2 regions of the Caballeronia sp. LZ024 genome follow, and region 2 is predicted to be linked to the other one. Evidence: predicted binding sites of a transcription regulator. Region 2 holds the regulator's gene; the other holds the start of a gene.
What was found. The regulator FliA, encoded in region 2, starts transcription of late flagellar genes. The targets are predictions, from matches to a motif close to CTAAAGTTTNNNNNNNNNNNGCCGNTA.
Positions count from the first base shown of each region.

Region 1: the regulator FliA is predicted to act here: its motif matches at 6,627-6,653, upstream of QCE48_RS00850 (flagellin).

Region 1 covers NZ_JARUXL010000001.1:185,055-192,955, reverse strand. The annotation lists gene QCE48_RS00885 (BadF/BadG/BcrA/BcrD ATPase family protein) at 1-433, opposite strand, end outside; gene QCE48_RS00880 (DNA-3-methyladenine glycosylase I) at 543-1,178, shown strand; gene QCE48_RS00875 (hypothetical protein) at 1,649-2,074, shown strand; gene QCE48_RS00870 (hypothetical protein) at 2,092-2,451, shown strand; gene rpsU (30S ribosomal protein S21) at 2,562-2,774, opposite strand; gene QCE48_RS00860 (aldo/keto reductase) at 3,097-4,047, opposite strand; gene QCE48_RS00855 (tetratricopeptide repeat protein) at 4,235-6,484, shown strand; gene QCE48_RS00850 (flagellin) at 6,750-7,901, shown strand.
Region 2 covers NZ_JARUXL010000001.1:3,312,087-3,319,987, forward strand. The annotation lists gene QCE48_RS14995 (branched-chain amino acid ABC transporter substrate-binding protein) at 1-562, shown strand, start outside; gene QCE48_RS15000 (cytochrome b/b6 domain-containing protein) at 600-1,145, opposite strand; gene QCE48_RS15005 (PepSY domain-containing protein) at 1,156-1,419, opposite strand; gene QCE48_RS15010 (thiamine pyrophosphate-binding protein) at 1,506-3,224, opposite strand; gene flhF (flagellar biosynthesis protein FlhF) at 3,521-5,290, shown strand; gene QCE48_RS15020 (MinD/ParA family protein) at 5,283-6,188, shown strand; gene QCE48_RS15025 (RNA polymerase sigma factor FliA) at 6,211-6,942, shown strand; gene QCE48_RS15030 (GGDEF domain-containing protein) at 7,106-7,901, opposite strand, start outside.

The sequences.
Region 1 (7,901 bases), 3.1 Mb from region 2:
CCGCGATCCGGCACGCGCCCTTTGCGTCCAGCGCCGCCGCAATGCTGCCCGTGCCGAGCGCCACGATCACGCCCGGCTTGCCACCGTGGGCGCCGAGCAGCGTGGTGTACGCGTCGCTTTCGACGGCGAGCGCGCGAACCGCGGGCGCCATCGCGTGGAACTGCGCGAGCCAGCCAGCGTGGTTCACGCCCGCAAGTCCGCAGCCGAGGGCGCACGCGCGCCAGTCGAAGGGAACCGACGCCGCTTCGAACGCGCGCGCGCAGGCCGCTTCGATCTCGCGCCAGGCGCGTTCGACGCCGAGTCCGAGGCCCGATGGACCGCCGATCGCGCGGGCGAGTTCGTTTCCGTGTGCGTCCGCGAGGACGACACGAGTGCCGCTGCCGCCGCCGTCGACGCCGAGCAGATAGTGTTTTGCAAGGTCTGAATGAGTCATGCCCGGAAGCTTACCGGGGCGGCCGCGCGCCGCCAATTGGCCGAATGGACGAGGTGGCCGGCGTCGCTCATTCCGCTATGCTGGCAGACACCAATCCGGGGAAAGGACGATGGCAAAGGAACAGCACCGCTGCGGCTGGGCGTCGACGGACGCGATGGCCCATTACCACGACACCGAATGGGCCGTCCCCTCGCGCGACGACCGCCATCTTTTCGAAATGCTCGTGCTCGAAGGCGCGCAGGCCGGGCTTTCGTGGTCGACCATCCTGAACAAGCGCGAAGGTTATCGCGATCTATTCAAGGATTTCGACCTCGATCAGGTCGCCGCTTTCACGGAAAAGGACGTGGCGCGACTCATCGGCGACGCGCGCATCGTGCGCAATCGCGCGAAGGTCGAATCGGCGATTCTCAACGCGCACGCGATCAAGCGGATTCAGGCCGAGCACGGTTCGTTCGCCGCTTTCGTATGGTCTTTCGTCGGCGACGCGCCCATCGACACGCCGCGCGATTCCTACAGCCACGCGCCCGCATCGACGCCCGAATCCGACGCGCTCAGCCGCGCGCTCAAGCAGTACGGCTGCAAATTCGTCGGCACGACCATCTGCTACGCGTTCATGCAGGCAACCGGCATGGTCAACGACCACGAGAAAAACTGCCTTTGCCGAAGCGCGACCCAAGCAGGAACCGCGAAGACGCGCCGTCAATCAGCGAACAAGCCGGCAGCACCCGCTGCCGGCGCCAATTAGTCATTTCATAACCGGAAACTTTTGCTTTTTCGCAACATTTAGGGGCATTTTTTTCTGGCACCCGGGAAAGTCCTGATAGAGGCCGCTTTTTTTGCGGTGAAGCACGCGGAATTGCTTGCCCGGTAATGGATCGCTGCAGATTTGACGCGGTGCACGATCGTTCGCACCGTGTCAGAATTGCGCACTTGCCTGTGCTGACGCACTTTTTTACCGGCCCGATTCGCTATAACTTGGAATTGAGACAGGGTCCTTCATCAAGGACGATCGCCTCGCGAGCACGACAGGGCGCCCGAATCGGAGCACCCGGGCCGGGAAAATCGCAGCGCCGGAAGTAGATTCAGGACTCGATACATCGCGTCGTTTATGTACGCGGGCGCTCGGTCAGACCGTCATCGACGTCCGATACTGAAAGTGCGGGTTGCTCGAAATTCAACGATTGGCCGCTGCGCAGGGGCGCAGGGGGAACGAACATGAAAAGCCTTAACTTCCTGACACATCAGGAGATTTTCAACCGCGCCGTACTGCATCTGTTCGGTCAGGGGCAAGCCGCCCTGCTGCCGCACGGCGGCGGCGCGTATCGCGGTTATTGCGGTGGCTGCCCGGTCGGCAACTTCATCAAGCCGCGCGACTACATGACCGCGATGGAAGGTGTACCCATCCGCTACATCGCGAAGACGCCGGAAGGCGTGCCGCCTTATATGGACGTCGGCGTGGCGGCACTCAAGCGGGCGCTGCTGCGCTCGCGCATCAACGTGTTCGATCCGACCACGGTCGAGCTGCTCAGTTGTCTGCAGAACGTGCACGACGTGTTCGGCAAATGGGAATGGCGCGAGCGGCTGGCATCGATCGCGCGTCAATTCGGCCTCTCGGCCGACCTTTTGAAAACCGCTGCGTGAGGATTGCAGGTGTTGTGATGTTGACCGCAAGAGACATTTACGAGCGCGTATGCGCTCATCTGCTGCACCAGCGGGCCGTGTCGGAGGACGACAACGGCTCGTGCCGGCTGCGCAGCCCGAATGGCCGCAAGTGCGCGATCGGATCGCTCGTGAGCGACGATGTCTATCATCCGGACATCGAGGGCACCGGCATTTCGTACTATCGGCACGCGCAGGACGGCAAGCTGCTGCGCGCGCTCTATGCATCGGACGTGAACGCGTACGATCCGGGCATCGTCGAGTTGCTGTGCGAGCTGGAACAGGTTCACGACGACGCCAGCGTAGAACAGTGGCCTCATCTGCTGACGGCCTTGGGCAAGCGCCGCGCGTTCATCTGACTTTCATCGCGAACACGCCGAGATAAAGCAAAAAGGCGGTACGACCCGAGGGTCGCACCGCCTTTTTGCCTTGCCGCAGCTTGTTACGGCCGCGGCGCGAAGACAGACACTTAGTGCATCTTCTTCGGCAGCATCTGGCTGCGCAGGCGCTTGCGCAGACGGCTCACGGCCGCTGCCTTCTTGCGCTTACGAGCCGTCGTCGGCTTTTCATACGACTGGCGTTCACGCAGTTCTGCGATCAGGCCGTTCTTTTCGATCGTGCGACGGAAGCGGCGAATCGCCACGTCGAACGGCTCGTTTTCTTTCAAAACAATAGTGGTCATGGAATTCCTAAATCGCTAAACGTATTTCTGACTGCGAGGACGGACCTTGCGGCCCGTACCACGCGCCGGCACTCCGATCGTCCGCCCAACACGGCGGACACGAGCAAAGCGGCCACGGAGGCCGGAAAAGAGAGAGTTGGGATTGTCCGCCGAAGCGGCATGCGCACTCGAGAAGAACTTCTGAAATGACGCACTTCGGGCCGCCGGGCGCAGCGCAGAAACACCGCGCCGTCGGGCAAAAATCTCGATTCGGGCGCGATGTTACCAGATAGCTTGCGAATCGCCAAGCATCCCAACTCTCTGATGTGATTGGATTTTTCGGCTACTTCGCCGGTGCGCTCGCACGATCGAGCAGGTCGATGTCATCGGCGGAAAGCGTGAGGCGCGTCGCCGCGGCCAGACTTTCGAGCTGTTCGACGGACGTTGCGCTCGCGATCGGCGCCGTCACGCTCGGTCGCGCGATCACCCACGCGAGCGCCACGGTCGCGGGCGTCGTGTCGTGCCGCTTGGCGACGTCGACGAGCGCATCGACGATTTTCAGGCCGCGGTCGTTCAGATATTTCTCGACCCGCGAGCCACGCGCCGCGTTTTTCAAATCGTCCTTCGAACGGTATTTGCCGCTCAAAAAGCCGCTCGCCAGGCTGAAATATGTCACGACGGCGATCTTGTGCTTCGCCGCGACCGGTTCGAGACCGGTTTCGTAGCCTTCGCGGTCGTACAGGTTGTATTCGGGCTGCAGCACCTGGTACGCCGGCAAACCCGTGTCCTTCGCGACTTGCAACGCCTCTTCCAGCCGCGCGCCCGAGTAGTTCGACGCGCCGATCACGCGCACCTTGCCCGCGTCGATCAGCTTCTGATACGCGCCGAGCGTCTCGTCGAACGGCGTCTTGTCGTCGTCGAGGTGCGAAAAATAGACATCGATGTAATCCGTTTGCAAGCGCCGCAGCGATTCGTCGACGGCCGCCGCGATGTTCGCCGCCGACAGCCCCGCCCGCGTGCTCAACATGCCGACCTTGGTCGCGAGCACGATCTTGTCGCGCTTGCCGCTTTGCCTGAACCACTTGCCGATGATCGTCTCCGACTCTCCGCCCGTGTGGCCGTCGACCCAGGCGGAGTAGACGTCGGCGGTATCGACGAAATTCAGGCCGTGGTCGACGAAGGCATCGAGGATCGAGAACGATGTGCGCTCGTCGGCGGTCCAGCCGAACACGTTGCCGCCGAAGACGAGCGGCGCGACCTGCAGGTCCGAGGTTCCAATGGTGCGTTTTTGCATGAGGGCTCCGGTAGCGATGGGACGGACGAAAAAGCATACGCGCGAATGCCCGCGGCTGCTGGCGCGCGCCGACGGCCGGGCGGCCGGGGGAATCGTACGAACAGGGGCGCTTTTCCAGTCCAGTTCAGCGCTTCGCTTACCGGGACGCACGCCGATAATTCCGCAACATCCCTGTATTGCCGAGACCATGAACGCACCGAACGAATTTAGCGGATCGAACGAGCCGTCTGCCCGCAGAACGCGCACCGAAGAACAGGAGATCGATCGGGACCTCGCGCAGGTGCTCGAGGCCGCCATCGAGCGGCATCAGACCTTGCACCTCGACGAGGCCGAATCGCTGTATCGCCTGATACTCGACGCGCGGCCCGCGCACGCCGACGCCAACTTCAACCTGGGCATACTGACCGCGCAGCGCGGCCAGTACGCGGCGTCGGTGCCGTTCTTCGAAACCGCCATTGGCACCGACCCGACGCAGCACATCTACTGGGCCAACTATATCGACGTACTGACGCGCAGCGGTCAGGTCGCCGCGGCGAATCTCGTGCTCGACCTCGCGCGCACGCAAGGCGTGAACGGCCCGGCGATCGACCGGCTCGCCGCGGACCTGCGCGAGGCGACCCAGGAGCGCGAAGCCGTCGCGACAGCCGATGGCCGCACGTCGCCCACGCCCCAGGAACTCAGCCAGCTGCGCGCGCATTATTCCGCCGGACGCATCGAGGAAGCCGTCGCGCTCGCGCGCACGCTCGTCGCGCGCGATCCGGCGTTCGCGTTCGGCTGGGAGATCGTGGGCGTCGGTTCCGTCAAGCTGATGGATCTGAAACGCGGCATCGCCGCGCTGCGCCGTCTGCTGGAACTGCGGCCCGATTTCATCGACGCTCGCCGCATCCTCGCGGACGCCCTGCGTCTGGGCGACAAGTTCTTCGAAGCCGAAGCCGAGTGCCGCACGATGATCGCGCAGGACCCGAACTATGGCGAGGCGCACCGCATCCTCGCCATGACCCTGCGCTCCACGCTGCGTCTCGACGACGCGCAGGCGGCGTGCCGCCGTGCGATCGACATCGATCCGCGCTCGGCGCAGGCTCACGACACGCTCGGCGTCATCCTGCTGGACCAGGGTCTCATCGACGAGGCCGAGGCGCATCACCGGCGCGCGATCGAACTGAAGCCGAACGTCGAAAGCGCGCACGAGAACATGCTGTTCTGCCTGACGCACAAGGACGACATCGATCCGAAAGCGCTTTTCCGGCAGCATCTGTACTTCGCCGAGCAATGCGAGAAGCCGCTTCTGCGCACCTGGAAGAAGCATCGCAACGCCATCGATCCGAACCGCCGCATCCGCGTCGGTTTCGTGTCCGGCGACTTCAACAAGCACCCCGTCGCCGTCTTCATGGAGCCGGTGTTCCGCCATCTGGCGAACGATCCGAGCGTGTCCGTGCACGCCTACTACAACCGCTCGGTGAACGACGAAGTCACGTATAGGCTGCGTCTGCTCGTCGAGCGCTGGCACGACATTTCCGGCCTCACGGATGGCGCGCTCGCCGACAAGATCCGCGCGGACGGCATCGACGTGCTGATCGACCTGTCGGGCCATACCGGCTACAACCGGCTCCTGACGTTCGCGCGCAAGCCGGCGCCCGTCCAGGCGACCTGGATGGGCTATCTCGGCACGACCGGCATGACGTCGATGGATTACTACATCGCCGATCGCTTCTATGTGCCGCGCGAGCAGATCGACGGCCAGTTCACCGAGAAGATCGCCTATCTGCCTGCGTTCGCGGCCTTCCAGCCGTCGGAAGCCGCGCCGCGCGTCAACGCGCTTCCCGCGCTTTCCAACGGTTACCTCACGTTCGGCAGCTTCAACCGCTTCAACAAGCTGCGTCCGCGCACCATCGCGCTCTGGTCCGAACTGCTGCGGGCGCTGCCGGACGCCCGGCTGATGATCGCCGGCATGCCGCGCGACAACAGCCACACGATTCTCACCGACTGGTTCGCCAAGGAAGGCGTCGATGCGAGCCGCATCGAGTTCCGCCATCGCGCGCAACTGGAAAGGTATCTCGCCCATCACCTCGACGTCGACATCGCGCTCGACACGTTCCCCTACGCCGGCGGCGTGACCACGCTGCAGGCCATGTGGATGGGCGTGCCGACGCTTACCGTCCCGGGCGACCTGATCGCGAGCCGCGGCAGCATCTCGGCGCTCTCCCATGCGGGGCTCGACGACTTCGTCGCGAAGGACAGCGCCGACTTCGTGGCTAAGGGTCTGGCGCGCGCTGCCGATATACAGGGGCTCGCGGAGATTCGCGACGGCATGCGCAAGCGTTGCATGCAGTCGCCGTCGTTCGCGGCGGACACGGTGGCCGCGGGTTTTTCGCGCGCGGTGCGCACGATGTGGCAGCGCTGGTGCGCAGGCGAAGCACCCGCCACGTTCGACGCCTGAGGCGTCGGCAAAACCGTCCGCCGCGGTCCGGTTCGGGCTGTCCGGCGTGCGATCCGGGTGGGCGGCGACAAACGTTTGCCCCCTCGGAAGCCGCGCGGCATAAGGCTTCTTTGACATTCCACAGGCAAATGCAACGAGATGCCTAAAGTTTGCCAAAGGCGGGCCGAAAACCTAAACAAGCGGCCAGACAAAACGACGGACGCTTCCGCCACAAACGGCTTTGTCAACAGACGAAACACCTGCCCGGCCTCATTGGAGAACTAACATGATCGGTATTAACAGCAACATCAACTCGCTGGTCGCCCAGCAAAACCTGAATGGCACGCAGAGCGCCCTGTCGTCGGCGATCACGCGCCTTTCGTCGGGCAAGCGCATCAACAGCGCAGCCGACGACGCAGCAGGCCTCGCCATCGCTTCGCGCATGACCTCGCAGATCAACGGCCTGAACCAGGGCGTGTCGAACGCCAACGACGGCGTGTCGATGGTCCAGACGGCATCGAGCGGTCTCAGCCAGATCACGGACAACCTGCAGCGTATTCGCCAGCTCGCCGTGCAAGCATCGAGCGGCTCGCTCTCGACGGCCGACAAGACCTCGCTGCAAAAGGAAGTGACGCAGCGTATCAGCGAAATCAACCGCATCTCGTCGCAAACGACGTATAACGGCACGAACCTGCTCGACGGCACCGCCGGCAGCAAGACGTTCCAGGTCGGCGCGAACGTCGGCCAGTCGATCACGATCGACCTCGGCACGGGCGCAAACGTCTCGGCCCTGTCGCTTGGCGGCAGCAACCCGCAGAAGGGCACGGTCGTCGGAACGGTCGACGGTCTGTCGCTGAACGCTTCGGGCGCCAACGTCACGACGGGTGCTTCGATCACCTCGATCAACGTGATCGCCGACGGCAATGGCGGCTACACGTTCACCGACCAGGACAACAAGTCCCTCGGCGACGGCACGACCTCGGCAACCCAGTCGTTCAATTCGTCGAACGTATTCGGCAACCTGACGAGCGCTGGCAGCATCTCGCTCAACACGACCAACGTGCCGTCGGCCACGACCGCACAAACGACGGAACTCGCGACGCTGAACGCGAACAGCAAGCCGCCCCAAGTGTCGGAGATCGACATCAGCGGCACCGACGGTGCATCGTCCGCGATCGAAGCGGTCGACAACGCGCTCAACTCGGTCAACGCATTGCAGGCACAGCTCGGCGCCGTGCAGAACCGCTTCAGTTCGGTAGCCGCCACGCAGACCGCGCAGGCCACCAACCTGTCGTCCGCTCAATCGCAGATCACCGACGCGAACTTCGCGCAGGAAACCGCGAACCTGAGCAAGGCGCAAGTGCTGCAACAGGCAGGCATCTCGGTTCTGGCGCAAGCGAACTCGATGCCCCAGCAGGTCCTGAAGCTCCTCGGCTAA
Region 2 (7,901 bases):
CGGCACGATCGTCGTGCGTGAATTCACGAACGACAAGGCCGTCGACTTCAAGGCGATTCTGACCAAGATCAAGGCGTCCAACCCGGACCTCGTCTACTACGGCGGCGCCGATTCGCAAGCCGCGCCGATGGTCAAGCAGATGAAGACGCTCGGCTTCCGCGCGCCCCTGATGGCGGGTGAAATGGTCAAGACCGACACGTTCGTGAAGATCGCCGGCGACGCCGCCGACGGCACCGTCGCGTCGCTCGCGGGCCTGCCGATGGACCAGATGCCCGGCGGCGCGGAATACACGGCGAAGTACAAGAAGCGCTTCAACGAAGACGTGCAGACGTACTCGCCGTATGCCTACGACGGCGCAATGGCGATGTTCAACGCGATGAAGAAGGCGAACTCGACCGATCCGGCCAAGTACCTGCCGTTCCTCGCGAAGACCGAAATGCCGGGCGTGACGACGTCGAAGCTGGCGTATGACACGAAGGGCGACCTGAAGAACGGCGGCATCACGCTGTACAAGGTCGTCGGCGGCAAGTGGACGACGCTGCAAAGCGTGGGCGGCAAGTAAGCCGTTTTCGCTTCAGCTTCAAAAAAAGGCCCCGTTTTTACGGGGCCTTTTTGCTGTGCGGGTCGCGCTTGAAACCGGTCAGCATCGCGACGATCAGATTTTCGCGCATCCAGACGCTCATCACGAGCGCGGCGACGACATGCGCATACACGCACAGTTCGAGCGCGATCGACAGATATTCGTGCAGGTCCTGCGGCCAGTCCTCGCCCCAGAAGGCGTCGAGGCGCATCAGCCAGCCAGTCACGCCGAGCGCGAGAATCAGGAGCCAGAGCGCGATCGCCATCAGGCCGCCGAGCGGATTGTGCGAGAGATGATGGATCGGCTTGCCGGCGGCAAGCGAGCGCAGATAGTCGGCGAGATGCGACGGCGTCGGCCACCATGCCGAAAAGCGCGCATGCGGCGTGCCGACCAGACCCCAGAGGATCCGAAGCACGACGAGCCCGCCCGCGATATAGCCGAGCACGCGATGCGCTTCGTCGGTAGGACCGAAGAGATTCCAGATGACGATGCCCGCGACCGTCCAGTGCGTGAGCCGCACGCAAAGGTCCCAAATCTTGATGCGGTGAACGATCGTCGCGGGCATCGTGGAACGCTTATTCGACTTCCGACTTCACGACGGCGAGCGTCTTCGTGTCGTAATAGATCTCGACCTTCTTGCCGTCCTTGTTGTGGCCGTAGATCTCGTAGCAGTTGCCGTCGACCTTGAACTTCTTGATCTTGTAGCCCTCTGCTTCCAGTTTCGCGCGCGCGTCCGACTCCTTCATCCATTCGCTCTTCGGATGAGCCGTGCAGTCGGCCTTCGCGAATGCCGCGCCGGAAAAACCGATCAGCGCGGCCACTGTCAGAAATTTGAGCATTTCAATTTCCTTGCTGGTTGTCGAGCGGTCACTGTACTGCCGCAGGAACACGCTCGCAAGGAAAGTGTAAGGGTAATTGATCGGTGTCAGCGCGTTTTACTTGCCCCGTTCTGCCGAATCTGGTCGAGCGTCGCGCCCGGCGTGCTCTGATCCGGCGGAATGCGGATTTCGATCACCGCCGGCAGCCCCGAACTCACCGCGCGCTCGAATGCGGGCATGAACGCGTCGGTCGTCTCGACCCGTTCGCCATGCGCGCCGAACGATCGCGCGTAGGCGGGAAAATCCGGGTTCGTGAGCCCGGTCCCGTGCACGCGGTTCGGATAGTGGCGCTCCTGATGCATGCGGATGGTGCCGTATTGCCCGTTGTTCACGACGATGAAGATCACCGGCAACCCATACTGCATCGCGGTGGCGATTTCGTGGCTCGACATCATGAAGCAACCGTCGCCGGCGAACGCGATAACCGTGCGCGCAGGATAGAGCGACTTCGCCGCGATCGCCGCTGGCACGCCGTAGCCCATTGCGCCGCTGGTCGGCGCGATCTGCGAGCGGAAATGCCGGTATGCGTAATGCCGATGCAGCCACGTCGCGTAATTGCCGGCGCCGTTGGTGAGGATGGCGTCGGCGGGAAGGCGCTCGCTCAGTTGACGCATGATCTCGCCGAGTTGCACATCGCCGAGCATTGGGCGCGGCTTGCGCCATTCGAGATACGCATCGTGAGCGGCGGCGGCCGTGCCGGACCAGGCGGGCGTCGCGGGCGGCGCGAGCGCGGCCAGCGCCGATGCGATTTCCGGCATCCCCGAGACGATCGGCAAGTCGGCTGAATAGACGCGTCCGAGTTCGTCCGCGCCCTGGTGAATATGGATGAGCGTCTGCTTCGTCTTCGGGATGTCGAGGAGCGTGTAGCCGCCCGTCGTCGATTCGCCGAGGCGCGGGCCGATCACGAGCAGCACGTCCGCCTCGCGGATGCGCGCGGCAAGCGCCGGATTGATCCCGAGACCGACGTCGCCCGCATAGTTCGGATGCTCGTTGTTCAGCGTGTCCTGGAAGCGGAACGCGCAGCCCGTGGGCAACTGCCATTGCTCGATAAAGCGCGCGACATCCTGCGTCGCGGCTTCGGTCCAGCCGCTGCCGCCCGCGATCACGAACGGCCGCTCGGCCGCCGAGAGTATCGCGTGCAGGCGTTCCATCTGCGCGGGCGCGGGCGCGGCGGCCACGCGCTGATAACGCGGCGCGCCCGGGACGGCCGGGCACGGCTCGCTCAGCATGTCCTCGGGGAGCGCGAGAACGACCGGACCGGGACGCCCGGAGGTCGCGAGATGAAACGCATGGCTCAGGTATTCGGGCACGCGCCGCGCGTCGTCGATCTGCGCGACCCACTTCGCCATCTGCCCGAACACCCGCCGATAGTCGATCTCCTGAAACGCCTCGCGGTCCATGTGCTCGCGCGCGCACTGGCCGATCAGGAGGATCATCGGCGTCGAGTCCTGGAAGGCGGTATGCACGCCGATCGACGCGTGCGTCGCGCCCGGCCCGCGCGTGACGATGGCGACGCCCGGCCGGCCGGTTAGCTTGCCGACGGCCTCGGCCATGTTGGCCGCGCCCGCTTCATGGCGGCAGACGATCGTCTGGATCTGACCGGTTTCGTCGTGCAGCGAATCGAGGACGGCGAGAAAACTCTCGCCGGGCACGCAGAACACGCGCTCGACGCCATGCGTGACGAGCCCATCGACGACGAGCCGGGCGCCGGTGGTGGTCGGGGAATCGGAGGAGGAGGAGGAAGAAGCAGCGACTGCGGACGCCATGCGGTGAAATCTCCGTGATTGTTTCGGGCGGTGATCCGACCCGACAGCTTACGCCGAGCGGCCCGCGTTCAGCCAGAGGCGCAAATCCCGATGGAGCCGCGCCGGAACGCGCGCGGCGCCTTTTTGGCCGGTGCGGCCAAATCCCATCATCCGAATTACCCCGCTTTCTCACCCCTTATCGCCAGATAGTCCCTCGCCGACATTCGGAATAATGACTTCCATGGAAAACGGTTGCGGCCTTCGCCGCCGCGCCCGTCAGCAAAGATTGAAGTCGTCAAACCTCATCGGGGGCAAGCTTGAACATTCGTAAATTCGTCGGCGCGACAAGTCGGGACGCACTGCGTCTCGTGCGGGAAGCCCTGGGCCCCGATGCGGTCGTCCTCTCGAATCGCACGCTGGAAGACGGCACCGTCGAGATCGTGAGCGTCGCCGACAGCGATCTGGCGAAGATTTCGCCCGTCGCCGGGGAGGCCGCGCCGTCGATGGCCGCTGCGGCCGCGAAGGCCATCGTGAGCGCCGGCGCGATGAACCCCTATGCGAGCGGCGACGTGTTCTCGTCGGTTTTCGGTGCGAACTCCGAAGCGGACGAAGACGACCACACGCAAGCGCAGCCGGAACTCGCGCCGAAGCGCCGCAACGCCTTCGACGAAGCGCCGCGCACGATGGCCGAATCGAATCCGTGGCTGATCGAGCATGCCCGGCGCGTCGCCCAGCAGGCCGCCGTGCCGACGCCGCCGAACCGCGTCATGACGCCCGCCAGCGCGATCGCCAAGGGCCTCGGTACGCCGGTTCCGGTGTCCGCCGTCGAGAAGACCGAGACGCCGGAAGCGCCCCGCATGCGCCAGCCGAACCCGCCGCAGCACTCGAAGATCGACACGCCCGACTGGGCGCGCGAAGCCGCGCAGATCGCCGCGCGCCGCGCCGCGCAGAAGATCGTCACGGTGCAGATGCCGCAGCCGGAGCCGTCCGACGACGCATCGCATTCGACGTCCCAGGCGCGTCCGGCACAGGAAGGCGCTTTTGCGGGCCTGCCGGCGAGCGCGGCCGCGGCCGTCACGGAAGCGATCCGTGCGCGCATGGAGCAGGTCGTCAACGACACCGTGATGAACGAACTGTCGTCGATGCGCGGGATGATGGAAGAGCACTTCGCCGGTCTGCTGTGGGGCGACCGCCAGCGCCGCAGCCCGACCAACGCCGCGCTGACCAAGCGCCTGTTCGCCGCCGGCTTCTCGGCGCAACTGGTGCGCATGGTCATCGACAACATGCCGGAAATGGAGCACGTCGAAGCCGCGCTGGAGTGGGTGCAGCAGGTGCTCGAAACAAACCTGCCGGTGATGGACAGCGAAGAAGCGATGATGGATCGCGGCGGCGTGTTCGCGCTGATGGGCCCGACGGGCGTCGGCAAGACGACGACCACCGCGAAGCTCGCCGCGCGTTGCGTGATGCGCTTCGGCGCGAGCAAGGTCGCGCTCCTGACGACCGACAGCTACCGGATCGGCGCGCATGAACAATTGCGCATCTTCGGCAAGATTCTCGGCGTGTCGGTGCACGCGGTGAAGGACGGCGCCGACCTGCAACTCGCGCTCTCCGAGCTGCGCAACAAACATATCGTGCTGATCGACACGATCGGCATGAGCCAGCGCGACCGCATGGTCTCCGACCAGATCACGATGCTGTGCGGCGCCGGTCATCCGGTGCAGCGCCTTCTGCTTCTGAACGCGACGAGCCACGGCGACACGCTCAACGAAGTCGTGCAGGCTTACCAGAGCACGCCGGACCAGCCGCCGCTCGCGGGCTGCATCCTGACGAAGATCGACGAAGCCACGAACCTCGGCGGCGTGCTCGACACCGTGATCCGCTACAAGCTGCCCGTGCATTACGTATCGACGGGACAGAAGGTGCCGGAGAACCTGTACGTCGCGACCAAGCGTTTCCTGATCAAGAGCGCGTTCTGCATTCCGCGCGACGGGTCGCCCTTCGTGCCGCAGGACGAAGAAGTGCCCGCGTTGCTGTCCGCGCTGTCGGCGCGTGCTTCCACCGAACTGCATGAGGTTCACTTTGGATAAGTTCGTGCTCGATCAGGCGGAAGGTCTGAGACGGCTTCTGACGAACGCGGGATCGCGCGTCGTCGCGGTGGCCGGCGGGCCGGCCGGCATCGGCTGCACGTCGACGGTGGCGAATCTCGCCGCGGCCCTCGCGATCCACGGCCGCGACGTCCTCGTGATCGACGAGCGCCAGAACGCCGGCTCGCTCAGCAAGATGCTCGGTCTGAACGATACGGGCGCGCTCGCCTCGGTGATGTCGGGCCGGCGCTTCCTGCAGGACGCGGTGACGCGCACGCCGTTCGGCTTTTCGCTCCTGGCGGCGCCGCGCGACGAACGCATCAGCCACGACGCGGGCCAGTGCCGGGCACTGCTCGACGGCCCCGCCGACATCGTGCTGATCGACACGCAACTCGATCGCAATGGTGCGCTGTCGTCGCTCGCGGCGCAGGCGCACGACTTCCTGATCGTGACCCGCGTCGCAGCGGCAGCGATCACCGAAGCTTACGCATGCATGAAGCGCCTGCACTACGCGCACGCTATCGGGCAGTTTCGCGTGCTCGTGAATCACGTGCAGAACGCAACCGACGCGGCCACCGCGTTTGAAAACCTGTCGGGTGTCGCGAGCCGGTATCTCGCCGTGTCGCTCGCACAGGCGGGATACGTCGCGGAAGATGCGCGCGTATCGCGGGCGCGGGAACTCGCGCGCTGTGCCGTCGAAGCCTTTCCGGCGACACCGGCTGCGCGCGACTACCGGCAGATTGCCGCAGAACTTTTGCACTGGCCGATGCGGCCCGCGCCATTCCGGCGGGACGACATCGAAAGAGGCATGACAGCAATGACGGGCGCGGTGGACGAACAGTCCGGATACCGCGCCGGGACCCCGGCCGCTCACGAGTTGAGCAGCACGGCGTCGATGTGACATAGGGAAAGAGGGGATCAAGATGTACAACGCCCAGGGAAAGCTCTCGCAATCCGAAGTGCTGACGCGCTACGCGCCGCTCGTGCGCAGGCTGGGACTCCAGCTCGTCGCGAAGATGCCGGCGAGCGTCGATCTCGACGACCTGATCCAGGCCGGCATGATCGGCCTGATGGACGCCGCGAATCGCTACAAGGAAGATCAGGGCGCGCAGTTCGAGACCTACGCGAGCCAGCGCATTCGCGGCGCGATGCTCGACGAGCTGCGTGCCAACGACTGGCTGCCGCGCAGCATGCGCAAGACCTCGCGCGAGGTGGAATCGGCGGTGCACAAGGTCGAGCAGTCGCTTGGCCGCTCCGCGAGCGAGACCGAAATCGCCGAGCATCTGAAGATGCCGCTCGACGAATATCAGTCGATGCTGCAGGACCTGCATGGCAGCCAGCTCATCTATTACGAAGACTTCGACCGCTCCGCCGACGACGAGCCGTTCCTCGACCGCTATTGCGTCGACCGATCGGACCCGCTGTCCGCGCTGCTCGACGGCAGTCTGCGCTCGGCGCTGGTCGATGCGATCGACAAGCTGCCCGAACGCGAGAAGCTCCTGATGAGCCTCTACTACGAAAAAGGCCTGAATCTGCGCGAAATCGGCGCGGTGATGGAAGTGAGCGAGTCGCGGGTGTGCCAGTTGCACAGCCAGGCTGTCGCCCGCCTGCGCGCGAAGCTGCGCGAACTGGCGTGGTCGAGCGTGGAAGCCTGAGCGTCGACGTTGTAAAGGCGCGCGGCGTTCCGAATCGGGGCCGCGCGCCTGAGTGAATGACGTGCGGCGGCCCGCTTCAAAGCGCGCCGATGCCGGAAAGTTGAGCGAACAAGCGCGGCGTCAGGCCGCGCGCGCTTCGATTTGCCAGCGCGCTCGCAAACATTCAATGCATCTCGAAGTCATGCGCTTCGGCAAACACCGTCTTGCCTTCGCCGAGACTCTTTGCGCGATACATCGCGCGATCCGCGGCCCTGAGCACCGCGGTGATACCGGCCTCATGGGCTTGCGCGGCGCCGGAAAGCAAACAGGCACCGATACTCGCCGATACGCTCACCGGCCGTTCCTGCACTAAAGTCAGATCGGCAAGCGCCGAATGAATGCCATCGGTCAGCGCGAGCACCGCGCTGCGATCGCGCATGTCGCGCGCGAGCACGACGAACTCGTCGCCGCCCAGCCGCGCGATGGTGTCGGTCTTGCGCATACGCCGCGCGAGCAATTGCGCGAACGACTGCAACAGCACATCGCCGACCGCGTGGCCGTAGGTATCGTTCACTTCCTTGAAGCCGTCGAGATCGATCAACAGCAACGCGCTGGTATGAGCGTCGACGGCTTCGGGCGCGGACATCGCGCGATTCACGGCTTGTTCCAGCGCGTAACGGTTGAACAGACCCGTGAGCGGATCCGTCGATGCCTGCCGCGCCAGCACGCGATTCGCGCTGCCGAGCCTGTCGACCAGCACGCTCAGATACACCGACACGCCCAGCACGCTCAAGGCGAGCCCGAGCGCGGCGGCGCGGTTCGCCACCCACCACGGCTGCCACAACGCCAGCGCGATGATCGCGATGAGCGCCGTCGCGCATGAGATGGCGAGCGTGCGTTTGCCATAGCGGCATCCCGAGCCGATCAGAAACCAGAAGACGACCCACAGCAGCGGCAGAGCGAGCGTGCCGCAGAGAAAG